DNA from 3 places in the Sphingomonas psychrotolerans genome. Region 2 is predicted to be linked to each of the others. Evidence: predicted binding sites of a transcription regulator. Region 2 holds the regulator's gene; each other region holds the start of a gene.
The links. Region 2 encodes LexA, which represses DNA repair genes until DNA is damaged. Its sites were predicted from a motif close to GTTCCNCNCTTGTTCT; they were not measured.
Positions count from the first base shown of each region.

Region 1 (10,304 bases), 340 kb from region 2:
GTGGGTCCCGCGAGCACCTGCAGGAACGGGGTGCCGTTGATCGTCTTGGGATCGGCGCCGAGCGAGACCGCAAATCGCGGATTGGCGCGCGCGACGCGGCGCTGGGCGTCGATTTCCCATAGCCAGTCGGATCCCGAATCCTCGAACTCGCGCAACAACAGGCTCACTGTCTCGTCGCGCTCGGCGAGGGCCATTTCATTGGCGCGAATGACGACCAAAGCGCGCCCGCGCCCGAACGTGGCGATGGCAAGGAGCGTGGTGAACAAGGCGGCGGTGGCGGCGAGCACGGGTGGGCCGGAAAGCGCCAGCATCGTAGCGACCGCTGCGCCCACGATCGCCACGAATGCGATCGTCGCCAGCGGAAGCGCGGCCATGGCAACCGCCGAGGCGGTCATCAGCAGCGAGAGCACCACCCAGAGACCAAGCACCGCATCGGCATCGGCGGCATGGCCGAAGGCCAGCGGCGGGATCGACCAGATCGCACCGAGCGAAATTCCGTCGAGTACCGTCTCGCGGACGTCCTTGAGCGACCCGGTGACCGCGTCGCGATGGTGTTTCGCCAGGCGCCGGAAGGCCACCGCGCAGGCGACCGCAGCGACCACGGCGCTCCAGCTGGCGAGCTGCCATAGCGGCACCAAAGGCGCGAGCAGCATGGTGATGAGCGAGGCGCCGACGACATTGGCCGCCAGCATGAACAAGGCGAGCTGGCTGCCGGCATGCAATTGCGCCGCGCGAATCGGGCCCCAATCGATGGTGTCGGCCGGATCGTAGAGTCCAAGCAGCGCTCGCGCGTCGATACGCGGCCTGGCGAATTGGGAAGTCGTCTGGCTGGTCACCCGACGGGGATAGCCCAGCGGAGGTTAGCGAGAGGTTAGGTTCCCGGCGAAAACGGAGGAAACTTGGCTTCCGGCGGGCCGGCGGACCGATCGGGCCGGTCCGCCGCCAGCCTCACGCCGCGAGGTCGTAAGGCTTGATCTCGCCGTTGAGATAGAGATTGCGCGCCTTGGCGCGGCTGAGCTTGCCCGAACTGGTGCGCGGCAGCGTGCGCGGGGGGACGAGCTCGATCACGCAGTTCATGCCGGTGACCGAACGGACCCGCTCGCGAATCTCGTCGCGAAGCCGGATGCGCTCCTTTTCGTCCGAGGTGCGGCACTGGACCAGCACCGCCGGGGTTTCCTCGCCGCCGGGGGTGGTGATCGCGAACGCCGCGATATCGCCCTGCTTGAAACCGGGCAGCTGCTCCACTGCCCATTCGATGTCCTGTGGCCAATGATTGCGGCCGTTGACGATGATCATGTCCTTGGCGCGGCCGACGATGTAGACGTAACCGTCGGACATATAACCCATATCGCCGGTGTCGAGCCAGCCACCGGCCATGCATGCGGCGGTCGATTCGGAGTCGCGGAAATAGCCGACCATCACCGACGGGCCGCGGCACCAGACCTTGCCGATCGCCTTTTCGGGAAGCGGCGTACCGTCTTCCTCGCGGATCTGGACTTCCATGTCCTTGACCGGCTTGCCGCAATTGACGATCGCCCGGAAACGCTGCGGCCGATCGGCACGCGCGACATCGCCGCCCGAGAGCTGGGTTTCCTCGACCAGTTCGACCACGATGCCTTCGCCCGGCGGCATGATCGAAACCGCCAACGTCGCTTCGGCGAGGCCGTAGCTGGGAAGGAAGGCCGAAGCCTTGAACCCGGCATCGGCGAACGCATCGACGAACGACTGCATCACGTCGGGGCGGATCATGTCGGCGCCGTTGCCGGCAACCCGCCAGCGCGACAGATCGAACCGGTCGCTCGCCTTGGTCTGGCTCGACATGCGGCGCGCGCAGATATCGTAGCCAAAGGTCGGCGAGTAAGAGAGGGTGGTGCCCTGGTTTCGGCTGATCAAATCGAGCCATGCCAGCGGGCGTCGCGCGAAATCCTCGGTTTTCAGATAATCGGTCGAAACCTGGTTGGCGACGACCGACAGGAAGCAGCCGACCAGGCCCATGTCATGGTACCAGGGCAGCCACGAGACGCAACGATCGCCGTCCTGGAGCTGCATGCCGTGGCTGTGCGCCGACAGATTGTTGAGCAGCGCGTGATGGGTGATCGCGACGCCGTGTGGAAAACGCGTCGAACCGCTCGAATATTGGAGATAGGCGATGTCCCCGGTCTTCGCCTCGGGCAGCACGACCTCCGCCGCGGCGCGCTGGCCGAACTCTGACCAGTCCACCCCCTCCACCCCGGTAATCCGTGCAGCTTCGGCACACATCGCGCCGATTTCGGGCGGATAGATCAGCATCGATGGATCGCAGCTTTCGAGCTGGACGCGGAGCTGATCGATATAGGATTGCGCGCCGCCGAAGCTGGTCGGCAGCGGCAGCGGCACCGGCCAGGCCCCGGCATAGACCACGCCGAAGAACAGCGAGGCGAACTCGATACCGGTCTCCGCGATCAGCGCGATCCGGTCCTCGGGCTTGACGCCAGCGGCGATCAGTCGCCGTGCCTGCGCCAGCGCATCGCGGCGCAGCTCGGAGAAGCGATAGGGCCGCGTCAGATTGCCGCGGGCATCGTGAAAGTTCAATCCGCGAGCGCCCTCTGCCGCATAATCCAGCGCCTCGCCAAGCGTAGCGAAGTCCGCAAGGCGGCGGGGGAGATTGTCGTCGGTCGGGGTAGGGACGATTTCCGCCTCCGTGATACCCTCGTGCGATCCCGTTTCGTCCAATACCATTCTTTATCTCGTGCCCCTGTGAGCTGACAGGCCGTTCTGCCCCGCCACCGCATACCAAATACGAACGGCTCTGCTACGCACTGGCGTTCAAAATCGGTTGCCACTGTGGCACAATCATGGCGCATGACTCATCCGAGGCGCCCGCTCACCCCCCTCAATGCCCCGGATCTGGAGCGGTTCGCACTGCGCTACGTCGAGCGATACGCGACCACGCGCGTTCGATTGGCGGACTATCTGAAGCGCAAAATTCGCGAGCGGGGATGGAGCGGGGAGGCTGCGCCCGACCTGGCAGCGCTCGCCCAGCGTATGGCCGATCTGGGCTATGTGAACGATCGCCTGTTCGCCGAGTCCAAAGCAGGAGCGATGGGCCGGCGGGGGCTGGGCGCCCGGCGTGTCGGTCAGGCGCTGCGGGATGCGGGGGTCGAAGACTCCGATCTCGACGCAGTGGCGCCAGCGCTGGAGGGGAGTGCGATATCGAGTGCGCTTGCCTTCGCCCGGCGCAAGCGCATCGGCCCGTTCGCACTCGAAGCTGCGGAGAGGCCGGTCCAGGAAAAGCAATTGGCGGCGATGCTGCGCGCCGGCCATGCCTTTGATCTGTCTCGCAAGATCGTCCGCATGTCGCCCGGGGAGGATATTGAGGCCTTGCTTTAAGGAGCAATCGTCCCTGACCGGGACCGAATTTTATTGAACTCTGAAGACCGAATCTAACAAAGCAATTCCACATTTAGAAAATGCTGTGTTAAATACGGTCCCTTGGGGGACTAGGATAATGCGTGCTGAACAACAGCTTGCGCCCAGCGATCACGGAATCGCGCCGCCGGAGGAAGAGGGGCTGAGGGCGGAAACGGCGTCGGAAGGCCAGGTTTATTGCGGTGTCGTCAAATGGTTCGATGTGACCCGGGGGTTTGGGTTTCTCGTCGCCGACGATAGCGAGGCTGGCGATATATTGATCCATTTCACCGTGCTGCAGGAGCACGGCAGGCGGAGCCTTCCCGAAGGCGCGCGAGTCGAATGCATCGCGGTTCCCCGGCAACGCGGGCTGCAGGCGAAGCAAATCCGCTCGATCGATTTGACCGAGGCCGTCGAGCCGCCGAAGCGACCGACCGACCGGGTCGACAGGGTACGGCTGATCGACGATGCCGGCCCGTTCGAGGCGGTGACCGTCAAATGGTTCAATCGCCTCAAGGGCTATGGATTTCTCGTGCGCGACGCGGACTCGGCGGATATATTCATCCACATGGAGACCTTGCGTCGCGCCGAGATCGAGGAAGTGGAGCCTGGCCAGCCGCTCAGCGCGCGCATCATCGAAGGTGACAAGGGGCCGCTGGCAGTGGCCGTCGAAAGGACCGGTTGAGGCGATGATTTTCCGGCGTAAGGTTCGCGCGGCGTTTGCCGCGGCAGCGCTGCTGGTGTCGGGGGTATGCGTCGGGAACGCGGTTGCCGTTGGCGTAGCAGCGCAGGGTGCCGCCAAGGTCCTGGCGACGGTCCAGACCAAAAGCGGCCCCAGGCAGTTCAACGTAGAGGTCGCCCGAACCACCGCCGAGCAGGAACGAGGGCTGATGTTCCGCACCAACATCCCCGCGGACGGCGGCATGATCTTCATACCCTATCCGGCAGCGGGCGGCGGCCCGCGCGAGGCGAGCTTCTGGATGAAGAACACGCCGACCCCGCTCGACATCCTCTTCATCCGTCCCGACGGCACGATCGCGGCGATCGCCGCGAATGCGATTCCCTATTCGGAGACACCAGCCAAATCCGGTGAGCCAGTGAACGCGGTGCTCGAGATCAACGGGGGTAAGGCGGCGGAATTGGGGATCGCACCCGGGGACAAGGTGCGCTGGACCGGCCAGGGCGAGTGATGCCGGCGGCGTACCCATGGCGGATTTGATTGCCTCGATCCGCACCCGGGGCTAATCGGCGCGCATGAGCCTGAATCGCAATCCCTTCACCTGGTGGAACGGCGCTACCTTCGGCACGTGGTTCGGCCTGCGCGGCAAGACCAGGATCGGCGAGGATTCGCTCGGCAACGTCTATTGGGCGGGCGGGAAGGACCCCAACGGCATCACCCGCCGCTGGGTGATCTATAACGGCCCGAACGACGCCAGCCGGGTTCCGCCCGAATGGTTCGGCTGGCTGCACCATCAGATCGACGCTGCGCCCGATCAGGTGCTGCCCGCGCCGCGAAGCTGGGAAAAGGCGCCCGAGCCCAACCAGACCGGCACCCGCGCCGCCTATCGCCCGTCGGGCGCGCTCGAGGCGGGCGGGCAACGCGCCCGCTCCACCGGCGACTACGAGGCCTGGACTCCCGACGCATGAAGCGCGGCGCCGCAACGGCGGCAGCGCTGCTGCTGCTCGGTCTCGGCGCGTGCAAGGGCGGCGAGGACGCCGGCAACAACACCGCCGACGATTTGGTGATCACCACCGGACCTGGCAATGCATCGGGCGGCACCGAAGTGGTGGCGATCGGCCCCGATACCAGCGTGCTCAACGCCGCGGCGACGCCGATGAACGAGCGCGAGGCTGTGCTCGGCTTGCTCAACAAGCGCAACGGCGTGGCGCGCGAATTCAAGCTCAAGCCCGGTCAGGCGGCGCGGATCGGCGACGTGATCATCCGCCTGCGCGCCTGCGACAAGACCGCGCCGTGGGAAGCCGATCAGCTCACCGGCGCGTTCGTACAGGTCGATGTCGAGCAGCTCGACAAGAGCTGGCGGCGGGTCTTTTCAGGCTGGCTCTACAAGGAGCGACCGGCGCTAAACGTCGTCCAGCACCCGATCTACGACGTGTGGCCCAAGAGCTGCGCGATGACTTTCCGTGACAGCGGACCCGACACCGTGCCGGCGCCTGGCGCGGCCGACCGGTCAAGCGCGAAGAAATCGCCGTCAACCAGGGGGACGCCGAGCGAGAGCCCGGCGGCCGAATCGCCTAGCGCGGCGCCCAGCAACGCGACGTAATCGTCGCGCGGCAACTCGACCGCGCCGAGCGTGGCGAGATGCTCGGTCTGGAATTGACAATCAAGTAAAGTGAAGCCGCCCGCTTTCAACCGCGCCACCAGATGGGCGAAGGCGACCTTCGACGCGTCGCGCACGCGGGTGACCATCGACTCGCCGAAGAAGGCGCGGCCGAGCGCGAGCCCGTAAAGCCCGCCGGCGAGTCGATCGCCGTCCCAGCATTCGATCGAGTGGGCAAAACCGCGGCGATGAAGTTCGACGAAGACGCGCTCGATCGGCCCGTTGATCCAGGTGTCGGGCCGGTCCACGGCCGATTCGGCGCAGAGCCGGATGATCTGTTCGAAGGCAGTGTCCAAGGTGACGGTGAACCGCTCGGCGAGGACGGTCTTGCGGAGCGAGCGCGACAGATGAAACGCATCGAGAGGTAGAATGCCGCGTAATTTGGGTTCGACCCAATAGACGCTCGACGCCAGCCGGTGATCGGCCATCGGGAACACGCCCATCGCATAGGCGCGCAGCACGAGATCGGGATCGAGATCGAGATCGAGTTGGGGCGGAAGCGGATGGCTCATCGCGGCATCAACGCACGGAGACGAGCTGGCGTTCGATCGCCTGCCACAAGGATGCGAATGCCTGCGCGGCGGGGCTTCGCGGGGCGAAAGCGCCGATCGGCCGGCGCTGCACGGTCATGGTCTCGACGATGCTCGCCATCGGGATCACCGGCCAGTCCGGATGCGCGGCCAGCGCTTCGGCGTGGAGCTTGCGGCGCCGGTCGACCATGGAATGGACCGGCATGAGCGGCACCTTGCCGCCACGTCGTCCGAGATGGGCCTCGACCTCGGCCAGGGCACGCATCGACAGCGGGGAAGGGATGACCGGCACGATGATCAGATCGGCGGCGCGCATCACCTGTTCGCTCGTCTCGGTGAGCCCCGGCGGACAATCGAGCAGCACCCGGTCATAGGATTCCGCGAGCGCGCCGAGCAGCTTGGCGAGCCGCTTCTTCTTGTCGAGCTCGTGAAAAATGCGGTCGAGCGCGCGCAGCGAGCTATCCGCGGCGATCAGATCGAGCCGATCGACCGCCGTATGCCGCGCCAGCCTAGCGGGTTCGACGTCGCGGGTGAAGATCGACTGGGCCTCGTTGCGGCCGCTCGCGCGCCCGTCGAGCAGGAAAGTCGATGCCGCCTGCGGATCGAGATCCCACAGCAAGGTCCTGCGCGCCGAGCGGGTCGCAGCCATCCACGCCAGATTGACCGCTAGGCTGGTCTTACCGACGCCACCCTTCAGGCTGTAAATCGCGATCGTAGCCAAGCGAGTCCCTCCCGTCGCAAAGCGCAGGCTGACATGAAAAAGGGCCGACGGGGAAGCCCCGCCGGCCCTTGGAAACTGGAGATGTGCCGCGCCTCAGGCGTGGCAGGTCTTGGCGGGCTTGCCGGGAAGCGTCACGCTGACGTTCTTCGGGGTGCCGGTGAGCTTGTAGCCGCCGGCGGCCTCGAACGGCTGGCCGGCTTCGGGCGCCTTGAGCATCGTCGCGGGACCGGCCTTGTCGGTCTTGAGCTGGACCTGCTTGTTGCCCTGGAAGAAATCGAGATAAACGAGGCTGTTGTCGCCGCAGCGCAGCGTAACGGTCTCGGCGATCGCGGGCGGAAGCTCGACCGGCGCGGCGTTGGCGAGCTGCGACGCCATGGGATCGGGCGCAGTGCTGGTCACTTCCTCTGGCTTGTTCTCACATGCGGCGAGCGACAGGAGCGCAACGACGGCGGCGGCGATAAGGGGAGGGTTCTTCATAGCGGCTCGTGCTTTCGGACAGGTGGCAAGAATCGTCAAGCGATTCGTGATACAAGGTCACATTATTGTGCTGCAACGCAACGTAACACGCTGATTGTTTCTCCCATGTGAACCCTATTCGTGGAATTCGTCCAAGTCCGGGATTCTCCCGAAGGCGATCTTGGTGCCCACCGCGTCGATCCGCCCGCCGTTCAACGGACCGACGCTGACAGCATGCCGCCCGAACTTTTCGTTGATCCGGTCCATCGCACGGCTGAGCGAAAGCGTACGGGTTTCGCGCGCCAGCGGATCGTCGGGATCGAGTGCGGCGAATAGCGATCCCTGCTCTCCCTCCACGGTTTCGATTTCGCAGAGCGTGACCCCGACCATGCGCAGCCGGAACCCACCGGCGCGCTGCCGCCCGGCCTCGGCGAGGCGCGGAAAGAGCGCGTCGAGCGCCGAGAGGATCACGAAGCTGTCCTGCGTGTTCGGCAGCCGACACGCGGCGCGCCAATTGGACTTGTCGTCCTCGAACTTGCCGTGGAGAACGAGCAGCCGGCTGCGATAGCCTTTCCGGCGCAACCGGCTCGCCGCCTTTAACGCGAGGCGGCGCGCGGTGAGGCGGGTGGGCTCGAGCCCGCGCTTGCCTGGACTGAGGACATGGCTGTGCCCGATGGTGCGGCTCTGGGTCGGCTTTTCGGGGAGTTCGACGCCGTGGAGAAGATACCAGAGCCGGTCGCCATTGGTGCCGCCCCACGCGGTGCCGGCGTCGCGCGGGCGGCGCTCGCAGAGCTGGCGGATGTCGAGGATGCCGTCCTGCGCGAGCCGGCGCTCCATCTTCGCGCCGATCCCGGCGATCTCGCGCAGTTTGAGGTCGTACAGGCCGTGGGGGAGCTGATCGGCGGTGAATATTATCAGCCCATCGGGTTTCTGCAGGTCCGAGGCGAGCTTGGCGAGCAGCCGGTTGGGCGCGATGCCGACCGAACTGGTCAGGCATTCGCCGACATTGGCGCGAACGCCCGCCTTGATCCGCTTCGCCAGCGCCACCGCCGCTTCGGGCGAATTTTCATTGTCGAGCAGCCGGCAGGCGACTTCGTCGATCGAGCAAACGTGCGTCACCGGAATGTGCTTCCAGATCTCGGCGACGATCGCCTCGTGGAACTCGACGTATTTCTCGTGCCGCGCCGGCGCGATCAGGAGATCACGGCATTTGCGCTTCGCCTCCCAGACCGGCGTGCCGGTCGAGATGCCGTAGCTTTTGGCCTCGACCGACGCGGCGATCGCCACGGTGGTGTCGGCATCGACCGGTGCGACGATCACCGGGCGTCCACGCAGCGCCGGATCGAGCTGTTGCTCGACGCTGGCGAAATAGCTGTTGAGATCGAGGAACAGCCAGCGCAGCGGGCGTGGCGGGAAAGCGAGAATGTTGGAAGGCGCGGGCGCAATTGCACCCTCTCGCCGGGGATCTTGAACAAAAGCTCCAGGCGCAGGACAGATTTTTGCTCCACTCGCGGCCCCTGCGGAGGATCGAGGCGGGAGGCGAATCACGAAGGAACAATAGCAGAACATTCGTGTGCAGGAAATGGGGCTTGATGTAGCGGGACCACGACAAACAGGAAGGCTGTGACAGGACGATCTGGAGCACTCACCCCAAGCGGTCGCCGGGCACATGGCGCGGATTTCTGCAATGAGCGCGGCCTTGAGACTCTAATCATCGCGCGAAGGTAGGCCCTTCCGATACGGCCGATCTGGTCGCTCGCAGGCGACGTTGCCTCTCGAGGTCGTCCATCGGCCGAGAGACGTCCGTCGTTATCCCGGCCCCTCCGGGCTGATGTGTCGCCTAACACTTGACCCGTGGGCCTCGGGTTCGCAGACCGGCCGGATGGAGGAAGGCATGCGGCTGTTTTTGACGATGGGACTGGCACTGGCGCTCGCTGCATGCGGCGGGGGCGACGAAGTGGTGAACAACAGCGTCACGCCAGCGCCGACTCCGACGCCTGGGCCGATGCTGGGCGGGGTCGATCTCAGCAAGCCGGTCCGCGCTACGGGGACAGGGGTGCCCTGGTCGATGGACATCGCGCCGGGGACGATCGCGTTCCTTGCTGCCCCCAAGGCGGCTCGCGCCGACTTCTATCCTGTGAGCCCGAAGCTGGCGGAGGGCCGCGCGGTCTTCGAGACCCAGACGCCTGAGGCCGAGCCGGTGACGATCACGATGACTGGCGAGGCCTGCACGGCGGGCAAACGGAGGCTGCCGCTTGCCGTCGCGGCGCGCATCGGTACGCGAACGCTGCAAGGCTGTGCGGGGCCGATAGACTATGTCGGGCAGCCCTGAGGCACTGTCGATTGCGGCTTGACGCAAAGTGGCCGTTCTCGGGGCGGTTCAGGCGAGATAGTGCGCGAGCGCCTGCCAGGTCGGCAGCTTGGCAGCGAGCCCTACGGTATGAAGCGGGCTGCTCGAAGGGAGCGCGACGACTGCGTAGCGCTCCGCCACGGTGCCTAGTTGCTTCAGCCCGTGGCGTAGCGCGGTGGCTCCGTTGAAGGCGATTGCGCGGAGTTGCGGTAGCGTTCCGGCGAGTGCGGCGATGTCGTGCCCTTCGATGTCGCGCATCGCGGCGTCGGTGCTCCCTGCGCGGTGCGCACTGGCGACCACGTCCCACAGGCCGATTTGCGCTTCGAGCAGCGCCGCGAGGCGGGCCGCATAGGGAAGAGCGGCCAGATCGCGGCCGGCGGCGGGGGCGATCAGCCGCCAGAACTGGTTTTGCGGGTGCGCATAATAGCGCCGCTCGGCCAGAGACCGCTCACCCGGGAGCGAGCCGAGGACGAGTAGGCGGGTGCGCGGATCGACGACGGGCGGGAAGCTGTGCTTGCGTT
Region 1 is NZ_CP024923.1:1,767,172-1,777,475, reverse strand. Features, by position in the region: gene CVN68_RS08130 (putative bifunctional diguanylate cyclase/phosphodiesterase) at 1-836, opposite strand, end outside; gene CVN68_RS08125 (fatty acyl-AMP ligase) at 949-2,718, opposite strand; gene CVN68_RS08120 (regulatory protein RecX) at 2,842-3,369, shown strand; gene CVN68_RS08115 (cold-shock protein) at 3,488-4,072, shown strand; gene CVN68_RS08110 (DUF192 domain-containing protein) at 4,077-4,577, shown strand; gene CVN68_RS08105 (NADH:ubiquinone oxidoreductase subunit NDUFA12) at 4,642-5,034, shown strand; partial or broken gene CVN68_RS24280 (DUF2155 domain-containing protein) at 5,031-5,456, shown strand; gene aat (leucyl/phenylalanyl-tRNA--protein transferase) at 5,492-6,238, opposite strand; gene CVN68_RS08090 (ParA family protein) at 6,246-6,977, opposite strand; gene CVN68_RS08085 (hypothetical protein) at 7,071-7,454, opposite strand; gene CVN68_RS08080 (Y-family DNA polymerase) at 7,569-8,981, opposite strand; gene CVN68_RS08075 (hypothetical protein) at 9,328-9,765, shown strand; gene CVN68_RS08070 (DNA-deoxyinosine glycosylase) at 9,814-10,304, opposite strand, start outside.
Region 1: CVN68_RS08080 (Y-family DNA polymerase) is a predicted target of LexA. The motif match lies at 8,985-9,000, and genes of this name have one in related genera.

Region 2 (10,304 bases):
TCCGCCCGCACTTGCCGCTCAATGCCCTACGCGCGTTCGAGGCGTCGGCGCGGCACCTTTCCTTCACCCGCGCCGCGATCGAATTGTGCGTGACGCAGGCAGCGGTCAGCCATCAGGTCAAGGCACTCGAACTACGGCTGGGGGTACAGCTGTTTCGCCGGTTGCCACGGGGCCTGGCCTTGACCGACGAGGGGCTGGCGCTCCAGCCGGCGCTGGCGGAGAGCTTTGATCGCATCGCCGAACTGGTCGAAGGGATCGCCAGCGGCGAGGCGACGCAATTGCTCTCGGTGGCGGCGGTGGGGACCTTCGCTACCGGCTGGCTGCTGCCGCGGCTGCCGGCATTTCGTGCGGCGCATCCTCGAGTCGATTTGCGGCTGTTCACCAACAATAATCGAGTCGATCTGGCGGGCGAGGGGCTCGATCTTGCGATCCGCTTCGGCGACGGCGCGTGGCACGCGACCGAGACGGTAGCGCTAATGGAGGCGCCGCTGACCCCGCTCTGCACCCCGGCGCTGGCGCGGAGACTTGCAAATCCGTGCGATCTGCTCGCCGAGCCGCTGTTGCGTTCCTACCGCGCCGACGAGTGGCAGCGCTGGTTCGAGGCGGCGGGCGTCGTGGCACCGACGCTGAAGGGGCCGGTATTCGATTCGTCGCTGGCGATGGCAGAGGCGGCGATGCAGGGCGCCGGCGTGGCGCTTGCGCCCGCGTCGATGCTGGGCCGGGCGATTGATGACGGATCGCTGGTGCGGCCGTTCGCGGTGGAAGTGGCGACCGGGCGCTATTGGCTGACCTGGCTCAAGTCGCGCGTACCGAGCCCGGCAATGATGGCGTTTCAGACGTGGGTCGCCGCGGAGGCGGGGCACTGAGCCGATTGCGCCGTCGGGACGGCCTCGGCATATTTAGGCCATGACGGGCCAATTCGAAAGCGTGGACGCCTATCTCGCCGCACAGGCGGGGCCGGGCCGAGATTATGCAGAGCGACTCCGCGCGATCGTTCGCGCCGCGGCGCCCGGCCTGAAGGAGGCAATCAAATACGACATGCCCGCCTTCCAGCTCGGCGGCCGGTCGTTCCTATATTGCGCTGTCTGGCAGAAGCATCTGGGCGTCTATCCGGTCTATCGCGGCGACACCGATTTCGAAGCCCGGTTGGGGCGGTATCGGGCAAAAAAAGACACGGTCCAGTTTCTCTACGCCGAACCGTTGCCCGAGGATCTGGTAATGGAAATTGCACAGGCGCAGGCTCGCTCCATCACCCCGGGTCCGGGATGACGGAGCGGATGCGTTCGCCTCAGCGCTGGTCGACGGGAACGTAATCGCGCTGGGTGGGGCCGGTATAGAGCTGGCGCGGACGACCGATCTTCTGCTCGGGGTCCGAGATCATTTCGTTCCACTGTGCGACCCAGCCGACGGTACGGGCGAGCGCGAACAATGCCGTGAACATCGTTGTCGGGAAGCCGATCGCCGAGAGGATCACGCCCGAATAGAAATCGACGTTGGGAAACAGCTTCTTCTCGATGAAATACGGGTCCTTGAGCGCCATTTCTTCTAGCTGAATCGCGACCTCGAACACCGGGTCCGAGACGTTCAATTCCTTGAACACTTCGCGCACGGTCTTCTGCATCACCGTCGCGCGCGGATCGTAATTCTTGTAGACGCGGTGGCCGAAGCCCATGAGGCGGAACGGATCGTTCTTGTCCTTGGCACGCGCGATGAATTCCGGGATCCGCTCGGGACGACCGATCTCATGAAGCATGTTGAGCGCCGCTTCGTTGGCGCCGCCATGCGCCGGGCCCCAGAGGCAGGCGATGCCCGCGGCGATGCATGCGAAGGGGTTGGCGCCCGACGAGCCGGCGAGGCGCACGGTCGAGGTCGAGGCGTTCTGCTCGTGATCGGCGTGGAGGATGAAGATGCGGTCGAGCGCCTTTTCCACCACCGGGTTGACGACATATTCCTCGGCGGGGACGCCGAAGGTCATCCGCAGGAAGTTGCCGGTATAGGACAGGCGATTGTCGGGATAGAGGAACGGCTGGCCGACGCTGTACTTGTACGCCATCGCCGCGATTGTCGGCATCTTGGCGATCAGCCGGTGCGACGCGATCATGCGCTGCTTCGGATCGGTAATGTCGGTTGAATCATGATAGAAGGCCGAGAGCGCGCCGGCGACGCCGCACATCACCGCCATGGGATGCGCATCGCGACGGAAGCCGCGATAAAAGGTCGCGAGCTGCTCGTGCAGCATCGTGTGGCGGGTGATCGTGGTGTTGAATTTGGTGAGCTCTTCCGCGCCCGGCAACTCGCCGTTCAGCAGGAGGTAGGCGACTTCCATGAAGCTGGACTGCTCGGCGAGTTGGCCGATCGGATAGCCGCGATGGAGCAGGATGCCCTCGTCGCCGTCGATATAGGTCAGGCCCGATTCGCACGACGCGGTGGAGGTGAAGCCGGGATCGTAGGTGAATTTGCCGGTCTGGGCATAGAGCTTGCGGATATCGACGACGTCGGGGCCGACGCTGCCCGTGAGGATCGGGTATTCGACTTCCTTACCCGGAACCTGAAGCTTCGCGGTATCGCTCATACACGTCGTCCTTGTCTGGCCCGGATCAGGCGGGCTTGGTCATTTGATCGGCGATACGGGCCAAGCTCTCCTCCCGCCCCAGCAACGCCAGAACGTCGAAGATGCCCGGAGAGGTTCGTCGCCCGACCAAAGCCGCGCGCAAAGGTTGCGCGACGGCGCCGAGCTTGACCCCCGCATCGTCGGCGACGGTGCGTACCGCCGCTTCGAGCGCTTCCGTATCCCAGCTTCCGGCCGCGTCAAGCGCGGTGTGCACCGCAGCAAGAAGCGCGAGGGCATCGCCCTCCAGCAAAGCTCTGGCGCCTTCGTCCATATCGAGCGGACGGGTCCGGAAAAGGAACATCGCACCGTCGGCTATCTCGTTGAGATTTGCGGCGCGTGGCTTGAGCGAGGGCATTGCCGCTTCGAGCAGCGTCGATTGCGCTTCCGAAAGTTGGAAGGGCAGGCGCTTGGCCACCAGTTCGGCGAGGCGCGAATCGTCGGTCGAGCGGATATAATGACCGTTGAGATTCTCGAGCTTCTTCAAGTCGAAGCGCGAGGGGCTCTTGCCGACGCCGGCCAGATCGAACCATTCGACTGCCTGCTCGCGGCTGATGATCTCGTCGTCGCCATGCCCCCAGCCGAGGCGAAGCAGATAGTTCGACACCGCTTCGGGCAGCAGGCCGAGCTCGTCGCGATAGGCGTCGACGCCCAACGCACCGTGGCGTTTGGAGAGCTTGGCGCCGTCCGCGCCGTGGATCAGCGGAATGTGCGCGTAGGTCGGCTCTTCCCAGCCCATCGCGCGATAGATCGGCAGCTGGCGGAAAGCGTTGTTGAGGTGATCGTCGCCGCGGATGACATGGGTGACGCCCATGTCGTGATCGTCGACTACCACTGCGAGCATATAGGTTGGCGTGCCGTCCGAGCGGAGCAGGACCATATCGTCGAGCTCGCTGTTGTTGACGGTGACCGCGCCCTGGACCTGATCCTGGATCGTGACGCTGCCTTGGCGCGGCGCCTTCAGACGAACGACGAAGGGGGCGCTTTCGGGGGCTTCGCTCGCGTCGCGGTCGCGCCAGCGACCGTCATAGCGCAACGGCTGTTTGTTGGCGCGCTGTTCGGCGCGCATCGCCTCAAGCTCCTCGGCGGTAGCGAAGCATTTATAGGCGTGGCCATTGGCCAGCATCTCCTGGGCGACCTCGGCATGCCGCGCCGCGCGCGAGAATTGGTAGACCTCGTCGCCGTCCCAATCGAGCCCGAGCCAGCGCATCCCGTCGAGAATTGCCGCGATCGCCGACTCGGTCGAGCGCGCGCGGTCGGTATCTTCGATGCGCAGCAGGAACTTCCCGCCATGATGACGGGCGAACAGCAGGTTGAACAACGCCGTGCGCGCGCCCCCGATATGGAGGTACCCGGTAGGCGAAGGCGCGAAGCGCGTGACGACGGCCTTGCCGGCGCCGGTTTCCGTTGTTGCGCTCAACCGCGCGTGCTCCCAGACTTGAAAATCGATGGCCAGCTCAGCCGCCGAGGCCCCTAGCACGGGGTTGCCCGCCCTTCAAATGGGGGCGAGGGCGGCGCTTCGCCATGGCATTTCCCGCATCGAGGGTTGGCTGGAGGCCGAGCGCGAGCAGTTGGTGCTGTGGCTCCCGGTGATGCTGGGGGCGGGGATCACAGCGTGGTTCCTGTTGCCCGATGCGGCGCGATGGATCGGATTCACGTTCGGCGGACTCGCGCTGGGATTGGTGGCGATAGCGCTTCCCGGTGGGGGCAGGGCGCCGCGGGTGGTGGCGATTGCGGGGATTATGCTGGCCGCGGGCTGCGCGCTGATCTGGTGGCGGAGCGAACGGGTTGCCGCGCCGGTCCTCGCACGGCCGGCAGTGGTCGTTGTCACGGCGCGGGTCGAACGAGTCGAGCAATTGCCCGCGCGCGACATGGTGCGCGTGACGCTGGCGCCGCTCGGACATGCCGATCTTCCGCCGCGAATACGCGTCAATCTCGCTACTGCTGATGCGGCGGCGGAAATCGCGCGCGGTGCGGTGATCCGGCTGCGCGCGCGGCTGATGCCCCCGCCCGCGGCGGCGGTGCCCGGGGCTTATGATTTCGAGCGCGTCGCGTGGTTCGCCCGGTTGGGCGCAACGGGGAAAGGATTCGCGCCTGTCGAGATCGTCGCGCCTGCGGACATCCCTGGCGCGGACCTGCGGACGCGACTTTCCAGCCATATTCAGTCGCGGATCGCGGGCAGCGGTGGCGGGATCGCCAGCGCGCTCGCAACCGGCGACCAGGGGGCGATCGCCGAGGAGGATTCGGAGGCGATGCGGCGCTCCGGCCTCGCGCATCTGCTCTCGGTGAGCGGGCTGCACGTCACCGCCGTCACTGCCGCGGCGATGCTATTGGTGCTGCGGCTGCTGGCATTGAGCCAGACACTCGCCTTGCGCTGGCGATTGCCGCTGGTGGCGGCAGGAGCGGGGGCATTGGCGGCGGTGGGATACACGCTGCTGACGGGCGCCGAGGTGCCGACGATCCGCTCGTGCGCGGCGGCGTTGCTAGTTCTGCTCGCGCTCAGTCTCGGGCGTGAGGCGATCACGCTGCGGCTGGTGGCGGCGGGTGCGTTCGTCGTGCTGCTGCTCTGGCCGGAGGCGTTGGCCGGTCCGAGCTTCCAGCTGAGCTTTGCCGCGGTAACGGCGATCGTCGCGCTGCACGAGAGTCCGCGGGTGCGCGGCTGGTTCAAGCGGCGCGAGGAGGGGCGCGGGCGGCGATTGCTGCGCGGGCTGGGCTCGCTGTTGCTCACCGGCGTGGCAGTCGAGCTGGCGCTGATGCCGATCGGGCTGTTCCACTTCCACAAAGCCGGCGTCTACGGCGCGCTCGCCAATATCGTGGCGATCCCGCTGACCACCTTCGTGATCATGCCGCTTGAGGCGCTGGCGCTGGCGCTGGACGTTGCAGGGATCGGTGCGCCGGTCTGGTGGCTCACGGCGCGCGCGCTCGATCTGTTGTTGTGGCTGGCGCACGTGACGGCGTCCGCGCCGGGCGCGGTGGCGGCACTGCCGGCGATGCCGGGAGGCGCCTATGCGCTGATCGTGGCGGGAGGGCTGTGGATCGCCTTGTGGCGCACTCGCGTCCGCTGGGCGGGCGCGTTGCCGTTCGCGATCGGGCTGGGCTGGGCGTTGCTAACGCCGCCGCCCGACCTGCTTGTCACCGGCGACGGCCGCCATCTGGCGATTCGGATGGTGAACGGCGAAATGGCGCTGCTGCGCGATCGTGCGGGGGACTATACCCGCGCGATGCTCGGCGAGAATAGCGGCGCGGAGGAGGATCAGCTCCTCCTGCTCTCCGAGGTGCCGGGCGCGCGATGCAGCCCCGATCTGTGCATGGTCGAAGTTCCGGCAGGCGCGCGGCGCTGGCGAGTCCTCGCCACACGAAGTGGCTATCTGGTGCCGTGGCGTGAGATGATCGCGGCGTGCCGGACCGCCGACGTCGTGGTGAGCGAGCGTCGCCTGCCGCCCGGCTGCTCGCCGCAATGGTTGAAGCTCGACCGCGATACGCTGGCGAAGACCGGCGGGGTGGCAATCACCCTCGCCGACACCAAGGTTCGAACCGTCCGCGGCGGCGGATCGCACCCGTGGCTGGATCCATTGACCGTACAACCGCCCTTCACTGCGCCCGGCAGCGCGCAACGGGCGCCCGGTCGATCAATAGCGCCGCAATAGCCCCGCGAGCTTGCCCTGCACGCGCACCTGATCGGGGCGGTAGCGCTGGGCACTGTAATCGCGATTCGCCGGATCGAGCCTGATCATCGCGCCTTCCTTGCGGAAATATTTGAGCGTCGCCTCGGCATCGTCGATCAGCGCGACGATGATCTCGCCGTCGCGCGCCGTCTCGGTGCGGCGGATCAGCGCATAGTCGCCGTCGAGAATGCCCGCTTCGACCATCGAATCTCCAGCCACCTCGAGCGCATAATGCTCGCCCGCGCCGAGCAAGGCGGCGGGGACGGGAAGCATGGTCGAGCCTTCGAGCGCCTCTATCGGCGTACCCGCGGCGATACGGCCATGGAGCGGGATCTCGACCACGTCGTTGGCCGGGCTGGGCAAAGTTGCGGGAGTCGAGCTCGATTTGTCAACTTTGGCCGCGACGGGCTTCTTCGCCTCGCCACCGCGTTCGGGCACGCGCAGCACTTCGAGCGCGCGGGCGCGATTGGGCAGGCGGCGGATGAACTCGCGTTCCTCGAGCGCGCTTATCAGCCGGTGCACGCCCGACTTGGACTTGAGATCGAGCGCTTCCTTCATTTCCTCGAACGAAGGTGAAACGCCGGTCTCGGCCAACCGATCGGCAATAAAGCAGATGAGCTCGTGCTGCTTGCGCGTGAGCATCCAGATCCTCCTGTCCAGAACAGACAAGGAACGTTTATGCAATGTTCCGGTGGCTTGTCAAGCCAGGTCGAGGATTTCCACCGCTTCGCCCGTCTGTGCGGCCGGAGCATGGGGCTCGCGGGCGATCAGGCACGACGCGCGGGCGAGCGCCTGGAGCATCGCGCTGTCCTGAAGCGTCGAGGCGAGGACGCGACCGTCGCGGAGTTCGGCGCGCAGATAATCGGTGCGTTCGCCATTGGCGGCGAGCGGTTCCCCGAGCGTCGCGGTGCGCGTGCGGGGCAGCGGATCGGCGGCGCCGGCGAGGTGCGCGATGAGCGGGCGGACGAAGAGCAAGGCCGTGACGAAGGCTGAGACCGGGTTGCCGGGCAGACCGAGCACGATCGTATCCCCGAGTGTGCCCGCCATCATCGGCTTGCCGGGGCGGAGCGCGATCCGCCAGAAATCGATCTTGGCGCCGGCGGCCTCGAGCGCGGGACGGACGAGATCGTGATCCCCCACCGACGCACCTCCGCTGGTGACCAGCAGATCGGCATTGACGGCGCGGAAGGCCTCTTTCAGCGCCTCCTGGCGATCGGGCAAGATGCCGAGATCGATCAGATCGACCGGCAGGTCGGCGAGCTGTGCCGCGAGCATCAAGCGGTTGGTCTCGGGGAGCTGGGCTTCACCCACCGGCGCGCCCGGCGCGACCAGTTCGTCCCCGGTTGCAGCGATGGCGACGCGTACCTTGCGGCGCACCGCGAGTTCGCCATGGCCCGCGGTGCCGGCGAGTGCGAGGCGGGCGGGGGTGAGGCGCTCGCCCGCGCGGATGAGCAAGTCGCCTTCCGAAAAGTCGAGGCCGCGGCGGCGGACGTTGCGCCCTGAATTGGGCGGGCCTTCGCCAGCGAGGCGGAGAGTGTCGCCTTCGCGACTCGCCTCTTCCTGAATCAATATCGTGTCGGTGCCCGCGGGCAGCGGGGCGCCGGTGAAGATGCGGACCGAGTCGCCGGCATTCGTCTCGCCCGCGAAGCCGCGCCCGGCCGCGCTCTCGCCGATTACCCGCCACGGGCCGGGCAGGTCGGCGAAGCGAATCGCATAGCCGTCCATCGCCGAGAGGTCGGCGCTCGGCTGGGTTCGCCGGGCGTGAATGTCCTCCGCTGCCCAGCGGCCGGCTGCCAAGGCGAGCGGGACGCGTTCGATCGCCAGCGGGGTGGTCAGCGCGCGCAGGCGCGACCAGGCCTGGGCGAGGGGGAGGAGCGTGGTCATCGCGTCAGCCTTGTGCCGGGAAGCGCGCCCGGCGCAAGGGCTCAACGCGGGGTCTGGCTCGCGGAGACGAGGCTCAACTCGCGCGGGCGCAGCGGCAGGCGGAACTCGCAGAGGATGCGATTGTGCACCGTCTCGATCACATTGGCCGGTGCGCCGCCGATCTCGGGGAGCGACACCCAGAGCTGAGCGCCGGGAGCGAATATGGCGCGGGTCTCCAGCTCGACGAGATGCGCGGTGAGGCCGCGGACCCGCGCATTCCACCAGCGCACGCCTTCGCGGATGCTGGCCGGCGCATCGAGGCGGATCGCGTGCTTGTCGGGGATCATGCCTGCGCTCTCGGGGTTGAGCGGCGTGGGCGCCGGAGCGGCGGGGGTGGCGCTGGTCTGCGCGCGCTGGGCATGGCGCAGCCACGGCATCAGCGTCTGCCAGCCCAGCTCTTCGTTGAAGGCGATGCCGGCATGACCGTCCCGCGCCCAGCGAACAACGCCGTCGAGCGGGCGCAGCGCATCGAAAGTCAGGTGAACCGGATCGCCGGCAGCAAGCGCGAGCTTCGTGTCGATGCCGACGCCGCCATAGGAGATGTTGCGCGTGCGGGCGTGTTCGACCTTGTTGCCGCAGCGGATCGCGACGAGCTGGTGGATCTCGACCCGCGGCATCGAGCGGCGCTCGGCGGGCAGATTCGCCAGCGTGCGCGCAAGCGTGCTGATGATGTCGATCGGATCGTCGAACAGAAAACCGATCTCGCCATCCGCGCACCAGTCGATCTTGCCCTTTATGGTCTGGCCGCTCGCCATTTCGAGGCGCAGCGGTTCCTCTTTGGCGAGCTGTGCATGGATCTGGAGCGTGGCACCCGCGGACGACAGCCGCCCAAGCGAACAGGCAAAGCGCTCGGATTCGCCGACGAGGAAGGCGGCATCGAACGCGGCATGCGCATCGGGCTGATGCTGCACGGCGCGCGGCGGCCCGGACGACAGCGAGAAAATGGTTGCGGACCTGAGTGCTTGAATCATCGCCAATTTTCCACCCCGGTCGTCGGGCGACCTTGATTAGCGGGGCTGAAAGCGGGGTTAATTTACGCGGTTGTAGAATCCCTAATTCAGGTCCGGGAAAAGCGATGCGAGCGCCAGCGCAACAATATGCCCGCGTTCCGGCGGATCAGGCGGTCCAGTCGCCCGACTTGCCGCCTTTCTTCGCGAGCAAGCGGATGTCACCGATTATCATGGCCTTATCGAGCGCCTTGGCCATGTCGTAGAGAGTCAGCAGCGCGACGCTGGCGGCAGTGAGTGCCTCCATCTCGACGCCGGTCTTGCCTTCGGTCGCGGCAGTGGCGGTGACAGTAACGCCGGTCTCGTCGGGGGCGAGATCGACGGCGACGCGGGTGAGCGGCAGCGGGTGGCAGAGCGGGATCAACTCGGCGGTTTTCTTTGCAGCCATGATTCCGGCGATGCGCGCGGTCGCGAGGACGTCGCCTTTCTTGACGGCGCCAGCGCGGATCGCGGCGGCGGCCTCGAGAGACATGGTGATGCGCCCGGTGGCGACAGCCTCGCGCGCGGTGACGGGCTTGCCGGCGACGTCGACCATGTGCGCGGCGCCGGATTCATCGAGATGGGTGAGGTTGGTCATCCGACCAACGCCCGCGTCGCCGCCTCGACATCGGCTTGCCGCATCAGCGACTCGCCGATCAGGAAGCAGCGGATGTCATGCTCGGCCATCGCATCGAGATCGGCGCGGCTGGTGAGCCCCGATTCGGCGACGAAGGTACAGTCCTTCGGCGCATGGCGGACAAGTTCGTAAGTTTTCTTAAGATCGACTTCGAACGTCTTGAGGTTGCGATTATTGACTCCGATCAACCGCGACTCGAGGCGGAGCGCGCGTTCGAGTTCGTCTGCGTCGTGCACCTCGACCAGCACGTCCATGTTCCGATCGATTGCCGCCGCTTCGATCTCGGCCATCTGGCCATCGTCGAGCGCGGCGACGATGATCAGGATCGCATCGGCGCCGATCCCGCGCGATTCCTCGACTTGCCAGGGATCGACCATGAAATCCTTGCGGATCACCGGCAGCTCGCATGCCGCGCGCGCCGCGATCAGATAGTCTTCATGCCCCTGGAAATATTCTTGGTCGGTGAGCACCGACAGGCAGGCGGC
Region 2 is NZ_CP024923.1:1,429,551-1,439,854, reverse strand. Features, by position in the region: gene CVN68_RS06395 (LysR family transcriptional regulator) at 1-866, shown strand, start outside; gene CVN68_RS06390 (iron chaperone) at 907-1,269, shown strand; gene CVN68_RS06385 (citrate synthase) at 1,289-2,572, opposite strand; gene gltX (glutamate--tRNA ligase) at 2,598-4,028, opposite strand; gene CVN68_RS06375 (ComEC/Rec2 family competence protein) at 4,108-6,255, shown strand; gene lexA (transcriptional repressor LexA) at 6,238-6,915, opposite strand; gene CVN68_RS06365 (molybdopterin molybdotransferase MoeA) at 6,973-8,157, opposite strand; gene CVN68_RS06360 (PilZ domain-containing protein) at 8,199-9,167, opposite strand; gene moaC (cyclic pyranopterin monophosphate synthase MoaC) at 9,313-9,780, opposite strand; gene trpC (indole-3-glycerol phosphate synthase TrpC) at 9,777-10,304, opposite strand, start outside.

Region 3 (10,304 bases), 240 kb from region 2:
CGCAGGCGATCGGGTGCGACTAGGCTGCCCTTTTGGGTGACATGGCCACCCAGCCGCCTGCGCAGCGCAGCGTGGAGCAAGTGCGTCGCACTGTGATTGGCGCGGATCTGATCGCGGCGCACGGCGTCGACCGACAGCTTGACCGTGTCGCCGACGGCGATTTCGCCGCTTTCGATCTTTGCATGGTGCGCGTGGAGCCGACCGAGCGGCTTGGACGTATCTTCCACGACGGCGCGCAGCTTGTCGTTGGCGATAACACCGGCGTCGCCCATCTGCCCACCCGATTCGCCGTAGAAGGGCGTCTGGTTGGTGAGGATGGTCACGGCATCCTCGGAACCCGCCCTGTCGACGCGCGCGCCGTCCTTGACCAAAGCGACGACCTGGCCCTCGCCTTCGGTACCATTGTAACCGATGAATTCGGTGCCGCCGAGTGCGTCGGCGATGTCGTACCAGACCTCGTCGCTGGCCTTGTCGCCCGACCCCTTCCACGCCGCGCGCGCGGCGCGTTTCTGCTCGGCCATCGCGGCGTCGAAGCCGTCACGGTCGACCTGAATGCCCTGAGAGCGAAGGGCGTCCTCCGTCAAATCGTACGGGAACCCATAGGTGTCATAGAGTTTGAAAGCCACGTCGCCCGGCAGCACCTTTAGCCCGCCCGATTCAGCCTTGAGTGTGTAATCCTTCAGGAGGCTGAGACCGTTTGCGAGCGTCTGGCGGAACCGCGTCTCCTCCTGAAGCAACGTCGCCTCGATCAACGGCTGCGCGCGGACGAGTTCGGGGTAGGCGGCGCCCATCTCGGCGACGAGGCTCGGCACCATGCGGTGCATCAGCGGGTCCTTGGCGCCGAGCAGATGCGCGTGCCGCATCGCGCGGCGCATGATGCGGCGGAGCACATAGCCGCGACCTTCATTGGCCGGCAGCACGCCATCGGCGACGAGGAAGCCCGAGGCGCGCAGATGGTCGGCGATCACGCGGTGACTCGCCTGGTTGTCCCCGGTGGTCGCCGCGCCGGTGAGCGCGCCGCTCTCGGCAATCAGCGCCTTGAAGGTATCGGTGTCGTAATTGTCGTGAACGCCTTGGAGCACCGCGGCGACGCGCTCGAGCCCCATGCCGGTGTCGATGCTCGGCCGCGGCAGATCGCCTACGATCTCATCATTCTCTTGCAAATATTGCATGAAGACGAGGTTCCAGATCTCGACGAAGCGGTCACCATCCTCCTCGGGCGACCCCGGCGGGCCACCATAAATATGGTCGCCATGATCGTAGAAGATCTCCGAGCAGGGTCCACAGGGACCGTCCGAGCCCATCGCCCAGAAATTGTCTTTGGTCGGGATGCGGATGATGCGGCTCTCAGGCAGGCCGGCGATCTTCTTCCACAGATCGAACGCCTGATCGTCGGTGTGATAGACGGTGGCAGTCAACTTCTCCGCCGGGATACCCCATTCCTTGGTCAGCAGCGTCCACGCATGCGTGATCGCCTGCTCCTTGAAATAGTCGCCGAACGAAAAATTGCCGAGCATCTCGAAAAAGGTGTGGTGCCGGGCGGTATAGCCGACATTGTCGAGATCATTGTGCTTGCCGCCGGCGCGGACGCACTTTTGCGAGCTGGTCGCGATCGAATAAGGGCGCGATTCGAGGCCGGTGAAGACGTTCTTGAACGGCACCATGCCGGCGTTGACGAACATCAGGGTCGGATCGTTGTGCGGCACCAGCGGGGCGCTCGGCACGCGGGCATGACCCTGGCCTTCGAAATAGTCGAGGAAGCTGCGGCGGATATCGTTGGTCGAAGTCATGGCTGCGACTTAGGGGGTCGCGGTGGTTCGCTCAAGCGAAACGCTGCGATCGGCGAAATCGCCGGTAATATCGATCGGGCGATCAGCCTGGCCGCACGCTACGGCCCTGCCGGAAGCGATGGAGGATCTGGTGGCCGTCGCTGCCCTTAAACGGCACAAGGTTGGCGAGGCCCATCCCCACCGAGAGCATCGCAAGGGCGCCAAGCAGCGTGCCCGGCAATGTCTGCGGGCCGACTTTTCCGGCGAGCAGACCGGCGACCAACGCGAGCAACAAGTTCGCCGCAGGACCCGCGGCGGCGATCGCCATGTGCTTGCGCCGTGCGGCGATCCGGTCGAGCGTGTAGGCGACATAACCGCCGAGATCGCCGTGCCCCGCCCGCCACTTCATCCGCAGCTTGCGCGGCCGGAACCGTAGCTCGAAGGGCAATACGACAATGCTATGGACATCGGCACCGAGCCGTCGAGCCGTGGCGGCATGGCCGAGTTCATGGACGAGCACCGCTACGAAAGCGAGCAATGCGTCGATCACGAGCCGCGGTATCAAGCCTGCGGCGCCCGGGAAATAATCGGCCAATATCCCGACGACGCCGAATGCCGTGACCAGGAATATCAGTATCGCAAGCGCGCGCATCACCGAGGCCTAGCCCATCGGCTTGTCTAGCGAAACCGGTGGGGTCGAGAACCATTTCGGCCCCGTCGGGGTCATATAGAAGCAGTCTTCGAGCCGGATGCCGAAGCTGCCCGGGATGTAAATGCCTGGCTCGTTCGAGAAGCACATGCCCGGCGCCAACGGCGTCCTTTCGCCGCGCACGAGGTTGACCGGCTCGTGGCCGTCCATGCCGATGCCGTGGCCGGTGCGGTGCGACAGGCCCGGGAGCCTGTAGTCAGGGCCATAGCCGAGCGAACCGTAGTAACGCCGCACCGCATCGTCGACAGCGCCCGCGTGCGTTCCCACATTCGCCGCCTCCAGCGCGACCTGCTGGCCCCGCGCGACGGTGTCCCAGACCTTGCGTTGCTCAGGGCTCGCCTTGCCGAACACGAAGCTGCGCGACACGTCCGACTGATAGCCCTGAACGGTGCACCCGCAATCCATGAGCACGACCTCGCCGCGGGTGACTTTCTGCGGCTTGCGCGTGCCGTGGGGATAGGCCGCCGCTTCGCCGAGCAGGATCAGGTTGAACTCGACCGCACCGCCGAGCTTGCGCGTCGCCGCCGCCATCAGCGTGGCGATATCGGCATTGGTCATGCCTTCGCGGATGCGCGGGAAGGTCCAGCGATAGGCGGCGATCGTCACATCGGTGGCTAACTGCATCAGCGCGATCTCGGGCGCGGTCTTGATCATGCGGCAGCCGCGCACGACCGGATTGGCCGAGACGATCTTGGCTCCGGGCAAAGCCCCCTTCAGGCCGTCGACCGCGAAATAGCGTACTGTCTCCTCGATCCCGATCGGCCGGGAAGCGAGCTTGCGCTCTTTGAGGAAGTCCGCGACCAGCGCCAGCGGATTCTCGTCCTCCTGCCAGACCCGAATTTCGGCGGAAATACCGAGGCTTTCGCGGACCGAAGGCTCCTCAAAAAAGGGCGTGACGATGCACGCCTCGCCCTCGACCGGCAGGATGGCGGCAGTCAGCCGTTCGCTGCGGCCCCAGCGCACCCCGGTGAAATAGATCATCGAGGAGCCTGGCTCGATCAACACCGCGCCGATCCCCGCAGCCTTCATCAGCGTCTGCGCCCGCGCGATCCGGGCAAGCCGTTCGGCGCGGCCGATCGGCACCGCACCCGTGGTGACGTCGCTAAGCTCCGAAACATCGGGCTCCCCGGCGCGGAGCAGCCCCGGCAGCGCCAGCAGCGGCACCGCGCCGGCCGCCTGGATCAGGGCGCGGCGGCTGAGGCTGGGATGGCGGATCATCGCATAGGCTCCGGCAAATATTGCGTGGACATCCGCGATAGGGTCCTTGACCCGGCGACGACAATCCCCTTCCCTGCCGCGAACTTCTTAGGGGATGTTCGTGGGCAAGCGACTGACGTGGTTCATTATGGCCGGGCTGCTGCTGGGCGGCCTGATCGGCTGGGGGCTCAATGTCGCCTATGACGACGGCACTGCCGCCGGGACCGCGCATCTCGCGGCGATCAGCTATTGGTTCGACATCCCGACCCAGATGTTCCTTCATCTGATCAAGATGATCATCGCGCCGCTCGTGGTCTCGACGCTCGTCGTCGGCATCGCGCATATGGGCGGCACCGGCGCCATCGGGCGCGTGGGGATCAAGGCGTTCCTGTGGTTCGTCACCGCCAGCCTGATCTCGCTGACCCTCGGACTGATCCTCGTCAACCTGCTCCAGCCCGGCGTGGGCCTCAACCTGCCGCTGCCCGACGCCGCGGCATCGAGCGGGATCGACCGCTCGGGCTTCGACGCCGCCAAATTCTTCATTCACATCGTGCCGACCTCGGCGATCGACGCGATGGCCACCAACGACATCCTTCAACTGGTGATCTTCTCGCTGTTCTTCGGCGTCGGCATGGCGGCAGTGGGCGAGAAGGCGGCGCCCTTGCTGCGCGGGCTCGAGGCGCTCGTCTCGGTGATGCTGACCATCACCGGCTATGTCATGCTGTTCGCGCCGATCGCAGTGTTCTGCGCAGTGGCGCGGACACTGGCGACGCGCGGGCTCGGCGTGGTCGGCGACCTGGCTTACTTCATGGCCAGTTTCTACATCGGCCTGTTCGTATTGTGGGCGGTGCTGCTCGGCGCCTGCTTCCTGTTCGTTGGACCGCGGACCGGCAGGCTGCTGCGCTATCTGCGTGATCCGATCCTGCTCGGCTTCTCGACCGCTTCGTCCGAGGCCGCCTATCCACGCACGCTGGAAGCGCTCGACAAGTTCGGAGTGCCGCCGCGGATCGCCAGCTTCGTGCTGCCGCTCGGCTATTCGTTCAACCTCGACGGCTCGATGATGTACATGACGTTCGCGTCGATCTTCATCGCCCAAGCCTATGGCATCCACCTCGACTGGGGGACGATGATCACCATGCTGCTGATGCTGATGATCACCAGCAAGGGCATCGCCGGAGTGCCGCGCGCCAGCCTGGTGGTGATCACCGGCACGCTGGCGCACTTCCAGATCCCCGAGGCCGGCATCCTGCTGATCCTCGCGGTCGACCATTTCCTCGACATGGGCCGGACTGCGACCAATGTGATCGGGAACGCGGTGGCCGCCACCGTGGTGGCGCGCTGGGAGGGGCAACTCGACGCACCGCAGGATCCCGACGAGACGATCGTGCTGCCAAAGGCACCGCTGCCGGGCGACGAGGATCGGTTCGAGGATTACGGCAAGCACTGAGAGGAGCGCCGGGCTTAAATTGACTCGGTTTGCGGAAACGCGATTGATTCCGTAACTTTCTTGCGCGGCTTTTCCGAAGTTTTCGGGGGCTTAACGACCGAGTCAAAGAGCGGCCGGGTTGCCGGCGTTACGAGGCAAGCAGACGAAATCCTACATTGCAAGCCCGCGCGTAGAAGGCGTCGTCGGACCACAGCCTGATCCGGTTCCTGGAACCAACCAACTTGTTCCCGTCGAAGCCCGGGGGTCCAGCTCCAGCGATGTTCTCGGCACCCCACCGGGGGCCGCTGTGCCGCCAGAGAAGGAAAGCGGCTCCAGCTTCTCACCAGCCGCCTGGTGAACCCCGGCACAAGGCCGGGGTGACGAAGTCAGGCACCGCCCTTCAGAAGCTTGCTACTGGCTGTCGGCCTGCGCCGGGGAACAGTTTCGAGGTTCGATCACCCGCTCAGGCATAAGCATAGGGACCGCCAGCTTTCAGCGCAGCTTGATAGGCCGGCCGGGCGTGGATCTTCTGGAGCCAGGCGGCGATGTGCGGGCGGCCCTCGGTGGCGCCGGCGCGAGTGACCGCGGCTTCGAGCGGGAAGCTCATCATCACGTCGGCGGCGGTGAAGTCCTTGCCCGCGAGCCACGGACGGGCCGCGAGCTCGGCCTCGACATAGTCGAGATGAACGTCAATCATCGGCTGGAACTTCTTCTGCGCCGCCTTGCCGAACAACGGCACGCGGCTGAGCACCAATTTAGTGAACAGAGGCGGCATCAGCGAGCCCTCGGCATAATGGAGGAAATGACGATAGCGCAGCGCATCCTCGCGATGCGCCGGCGCGCCGAGACGACCATCGCCCTTCTCGACCAGATATTCGACGATCGCGCCGGTCTCGGCGATAACCACGCCGTCATCGTCGATTACCGGCGATTTGCCGAGCGGGTGGACCTGCCGCAACTCGGGCGGGGCGAGCATCGTCGTCTTGTTCCTCGTGTAGCGCTTGACCGTATAAGGGAGCGCGAGCTCCTCGATCAGCCAGAGGATACGCTGCGAGCGTGAATTCTCGAGGTGGTGGACAGTGATCATGTTGGATTCTCTTCCCTCAATTTCACGCTTTTCACGGCGAATCGGCAATCAAGTTGCGCCCGAACGCAACAAACCGAAAGACCCGGCGCAGGGCAATGCGCCGGGTCTTCCGATGGGAGAGGCTCCCGTGACTGCGCTCGAAATGAGACCATGCCGGCGCGGCCTAAGTTGACACCAGGTTGACACTATCGCGCACGCGCTCAGATATCGTCGTCCGGCTCGGGGCCGGCCATCAGCCCCTCGGCAACCTGATCGGTGCGCGCACGGATCGCGGTCTCGAGCCGGGTGCAGAGTTCGGGATTTTCCTTGAGGAAAGTCTTCGAATTCTCGCGGCCCTGGCCGATGCGGATGCTGTCATAGCTGAACCATGCGCCCGATTTCTCGACGAGGCCCGCCTTGACGCCGAGATCGAGAATCTCGCCGATCTTGGAGATGCCCTGGCCGTACATGATGTCGAACTCGACCTGCTTGAACGGCGGAGCGACCTTGTTCTTGACCACCTTCACCCGCGTGGCATTGCCGATGATCTCGTCGCGGTCCTTGATCTGACCGGTGCGGCGGATGTCGAGACGGACCGATGCGTAGAATTTCAGCGCGTTGCCGCCGGTAGTGGTCTCCGGATTGCCGTACATCACGCCGATCTTCATGCGCAGCTGATTGATGAAGATCACCATGCAGCGCGAGCGGCTGATCGAGCCGGTGAGCTTGCGCAGGCTCTGCGACATCAGCCGGGCCTGCAGGCCGACATGGCTGTCCCCCATCTCGCCTTCGATTTCGGCGCGCGGCACCAAAGCCGCGACCGAATCGATGACCAGCACGTCGATCGCGTTCGAACGGACCAAAGTGTCGACAATCTCGAGCGCCTGCTCGCCAGTGTCGGGCTGCGAGACGATCAGTTCGTCGATATTGACCCCGAGCTTCTTGGCATAGACCGGGTCGAGCGCATGCTCGGCATCGACGAACGCCGCGGTGCCGCCGCCGCGCTGCGCCTCGGCAATGACATGGAGGGCGAGCGTGGTCTTGCCCGAGCTTTCCGGGCCATAGACTTCGATGACGCGGCCGCGCGGCAAGCCGCCGACGCCGAGCGCGATATCGAGCCCGAGGCTGCCGGTCGAAATCGTCTCGACCTGCATCGTTTCCTTCGAGCCGAGGCGCATCGCGCTGCCCTTGCCGAAGGCGCGGTCGATTTGCGCGAGGGCGGCTTCGAGCGCCTTCTGCTTGTCCGTGGATACTGCCATGTTGCCGTCGATCACCTTGAGGGAAGCTGCCATTTTCGTATCCCGTCGCTAGAGGGTTTGACCCTGCCGTTCAACTCGTCTGTGCAGCATGTACAGCATTTGTTCTCGCGGAACAAGAGGAGAACTTTCGTTCTTCTTCATGCCGGCGGAAGGCCGCGATATCGTGCCCCGAGCTGTACCGCCGCGAGGCGCGCGGGCTCCGCTCCGGCCTGCGCCTTCGCCTGAGGTCCCGGCTTTCGTCGGGATGACGGTTAAGGGGCTAGCCGCGTCTCTACGCACCACCAGCCCGGGCGCGCCACGCGCGACGCGGCATCGGCACATGCCTCGACACTCTCGAACAGCGCGAAGCAAGTTGCGCCCGAGCCCGACATGCGCGCGAGAGTGACGCCATGCTGGGCGGCGAGCGTTTCGAGCACTTCGCCGATCACCGGAGCGATCTCGCGCGCCGGCGCTTCGAGATCGTTGCGCCCGGCCAGCGGATCAGCGTCGAGCGGGCCGTGATCCACGCCGTCCCAGCGACGGAAGACTTCGGCAGTGGATACCGCGACGCCGGGGTTTATCAGCAGCACCGGGGTCCCGGGCATCCCCACGACGGGGGCGAGCTGTTCGCCCCTGCCCCGGCCCAAAGCGGTCTTGCCCAGCAGGCACGCAGGGACGTCCGAACCGAGGCGATCGGCGATGGCGAAGAGCCGCGGATCGTCGAGCGCCACGTCGTGGAACCGGGCGAGCGCACGCAGCGTCGCAGCTGCATCGGCCGAGCCGCCGCCGATGCCCGAGGCGACCGGCAGATGCTTCTCCAGCTCGATCGCGTGCGCGCCGCCGCCGAAGGTCTCCGCGAAGCGGGCCGCCGCGCGCGTGACGAGATTGTCCCCTTCCCCGGCGAGCGCGGCGGCGAACGGGCCGGTGACGCGGAATGCCGGTGCTTCGGCGGGCGCCACGCGCAGCACGTCGCCGACCTCCACGAACGCGAACAAGGTCTCGAGTTCGTGATAGCCGTCGGGGCGGCGGGCGCGGACATGGAGCGCCAGGTTGAGCTTGGCGCGCGCGATCTCGGTCAGCATCAATTCGTCCGCGGCTTCAATCCATGCGCGAGCTTGCCCTCGAGCCGAGTGTTCGCATCGTTTTCCGCAGTGAGCGTCGCCGCGCGCCACGCATAGCGCGCCTCGTAATGCCGGCCGAGGCGCCAATAGGCATCGCCGAGATGCTCGTTGGCGCGCGCGGCCGACGGATCGCCCTTCACTGCCTGTTCGAGCAACGGCAGCGCCCTGATCACGTCACCGCGCTGGAACAGCGCCCAGGCGAGCGAATCGGCGATCTCGGCATCTTCCGGTTTGAGCGCGCGGGCGCGTTCGAGCAGCGCCTGCGCCTCGGCGAGATTCTCGCCGCGCGCGACCTGCGCGTAGCCGAGATATTTGAGCGCGGGGGCCTGTTCGGGGCCCAGAACAACTGCGCGCTGGAGCGCAGGCAGCGCTTCGCTCCACCGCCCGGCGCGATCGAGCGCGCGGCCCTGGAGATAATGGAGCATCCAATTGCCCTCGCCGCCGGTGCGGCCGATCGCTGCGGCATAGGCTTGGGCGGCCTGATCGAAGCGCCCGAGATCGACGAGCATGTCGCCCCAGGTCTCGCTGTCGGCGCTCGTCGCGCGCGCGTCGCCGGCCAACCTTTCGGCGAGCGGGAGCGCCTCAGGCACCCGGCCGGCCCGGCGCAGCGCCGCCACGCGGCCGGCGGCCGCGCCGCGCTCGAAGGGGCTGTTCTTGCGCACTTCGGCGAGGACGCCGAGCGCGAGATCGTGCGACCCGCCTTCCGAAAGCGCCTCGGCAAGGAACAGCCGGGCGCGATCGTCGCGCGGATCGAGCAGCAATGCGGCGCGCGTGAGCAGCACCGACAGCGGCTGCATGTCTTCGCCGGCGATCTCGACCGCGAGTTCGAGGAACATGCGCGCGGCGCCGAACGCGGCACCGGGCTTGCCGTTCTTGCCGAACTGTTTCTGGAGCCGGGTGAACTCGACGCGCCCGCCGGCGAGCAGCCGCTTCGCCTGATCGCGCGCGCCACTTCGGCCGAGCAGCAAGGCGGCGTCGATGCGGGCATCGTCGCTGTCCCTCGCGGCGAGCTCCACTGCGAGCGCGGCCATCGCCTCGTTGGTGCGTTTCGCGGCGATGAGCAGCAGCACGCGGTGGCGGCTGGTGTAGCGGCGCGCGAGCGCGTCGCCGGGCGCGGCATCGAGTTGCGCGACTGCGTCCTCACCGCGATCGAAAGCCAGCCACGCCTTGAGCGCGGGCGCGAGGAAATCGAAAGGCCCCCTGGCGATCAGCTCCGCGGCGCGTCCGGCACCGGCCGGGTCGCGGTTCTTCAGCGCAATCGCAAAGGCGAGCAATGCAGTATCGGGCGGCGCCACCCCGGCCTTGACCAGCGTCGCACCGGCCCGGCTGGCAAGGGCATAATCGCCGACCGCGAGCGCCTGACGATAGGCGCGCATCGCGACAACCTCGTCCCCGGGCGCGGCAGTCATCGCCTCGGCATAGCCCGCCGAGGCCGCCTGCCCCGCGCCCGCCGCATCGGCGGCGCGGGCACGGACATAGGCCGCGGGATCAGGCGCGGCGTGCGCGAGCGGCGCCCCGGCGAGGAGCAGCGCCAGAGCGAGGCTACATGTTCGGGTAATTGGGCCCGCCGCCGCCTTCGGGGACCACCCAATTGATGTTCTGGGTGGGGTCCTTGATGTCGCAGGTCTTGCAGTGGACGCAATTCTGCGCGTTGATCTGGAAGCGCAGATCATCGCCTTCTCCAACGACCTCGTACACACCCGCCGGACAGTAACGCTGCGCCGGCTCGGCGTATACCGGGAGATTGTACCCGATCGGGATATCCGGGTCCTTGAGCG
Region 3 is NZ_CP024923.1:1,191,073-1,201,376, forward strand. Features, by position in the region: gene alaS (alanine--tRNA ligase) at 1-1,790, opposite strand, end outside; gene CVN68_RS05405 (site-2 protease family protein) at 1,873-2,421, opposite strand; gene CVN68_RS05410 (M24 family metallopeptidase) at 2,431-3,696, opposite strand; gene CVN68_RS05415 (dicarboxylate/amino acid:cation symporter) at 3,797-5,122, shown strand; gene CVN68_RS05420 (glutathione S-transferase family protein) at 5,565-6,188, opposite strand; gene recA (recombinase RecA) at 6,389-7,459, opposite strand; gene CVN68_RS05430 (4-(cytidine 5'-diphospho)-2-C-methyl-D-erythritol kinase) at 7,678-8,487, opposite strand; gene CVN68_RS05435 (tetratricopeptide repeat protein) at 8,487-9,935, opposite strand; gene CVN68_RS05440 (electron transfer flavoprotein-ubiquinone oxidoreductase) at 10,069-10,304, opposite strand, start outside.
Region 3: recA (recombinase RecA) is a predicted target of LexA. The motif match lies at 7,536-7,551, and genes of this name have one in related genera.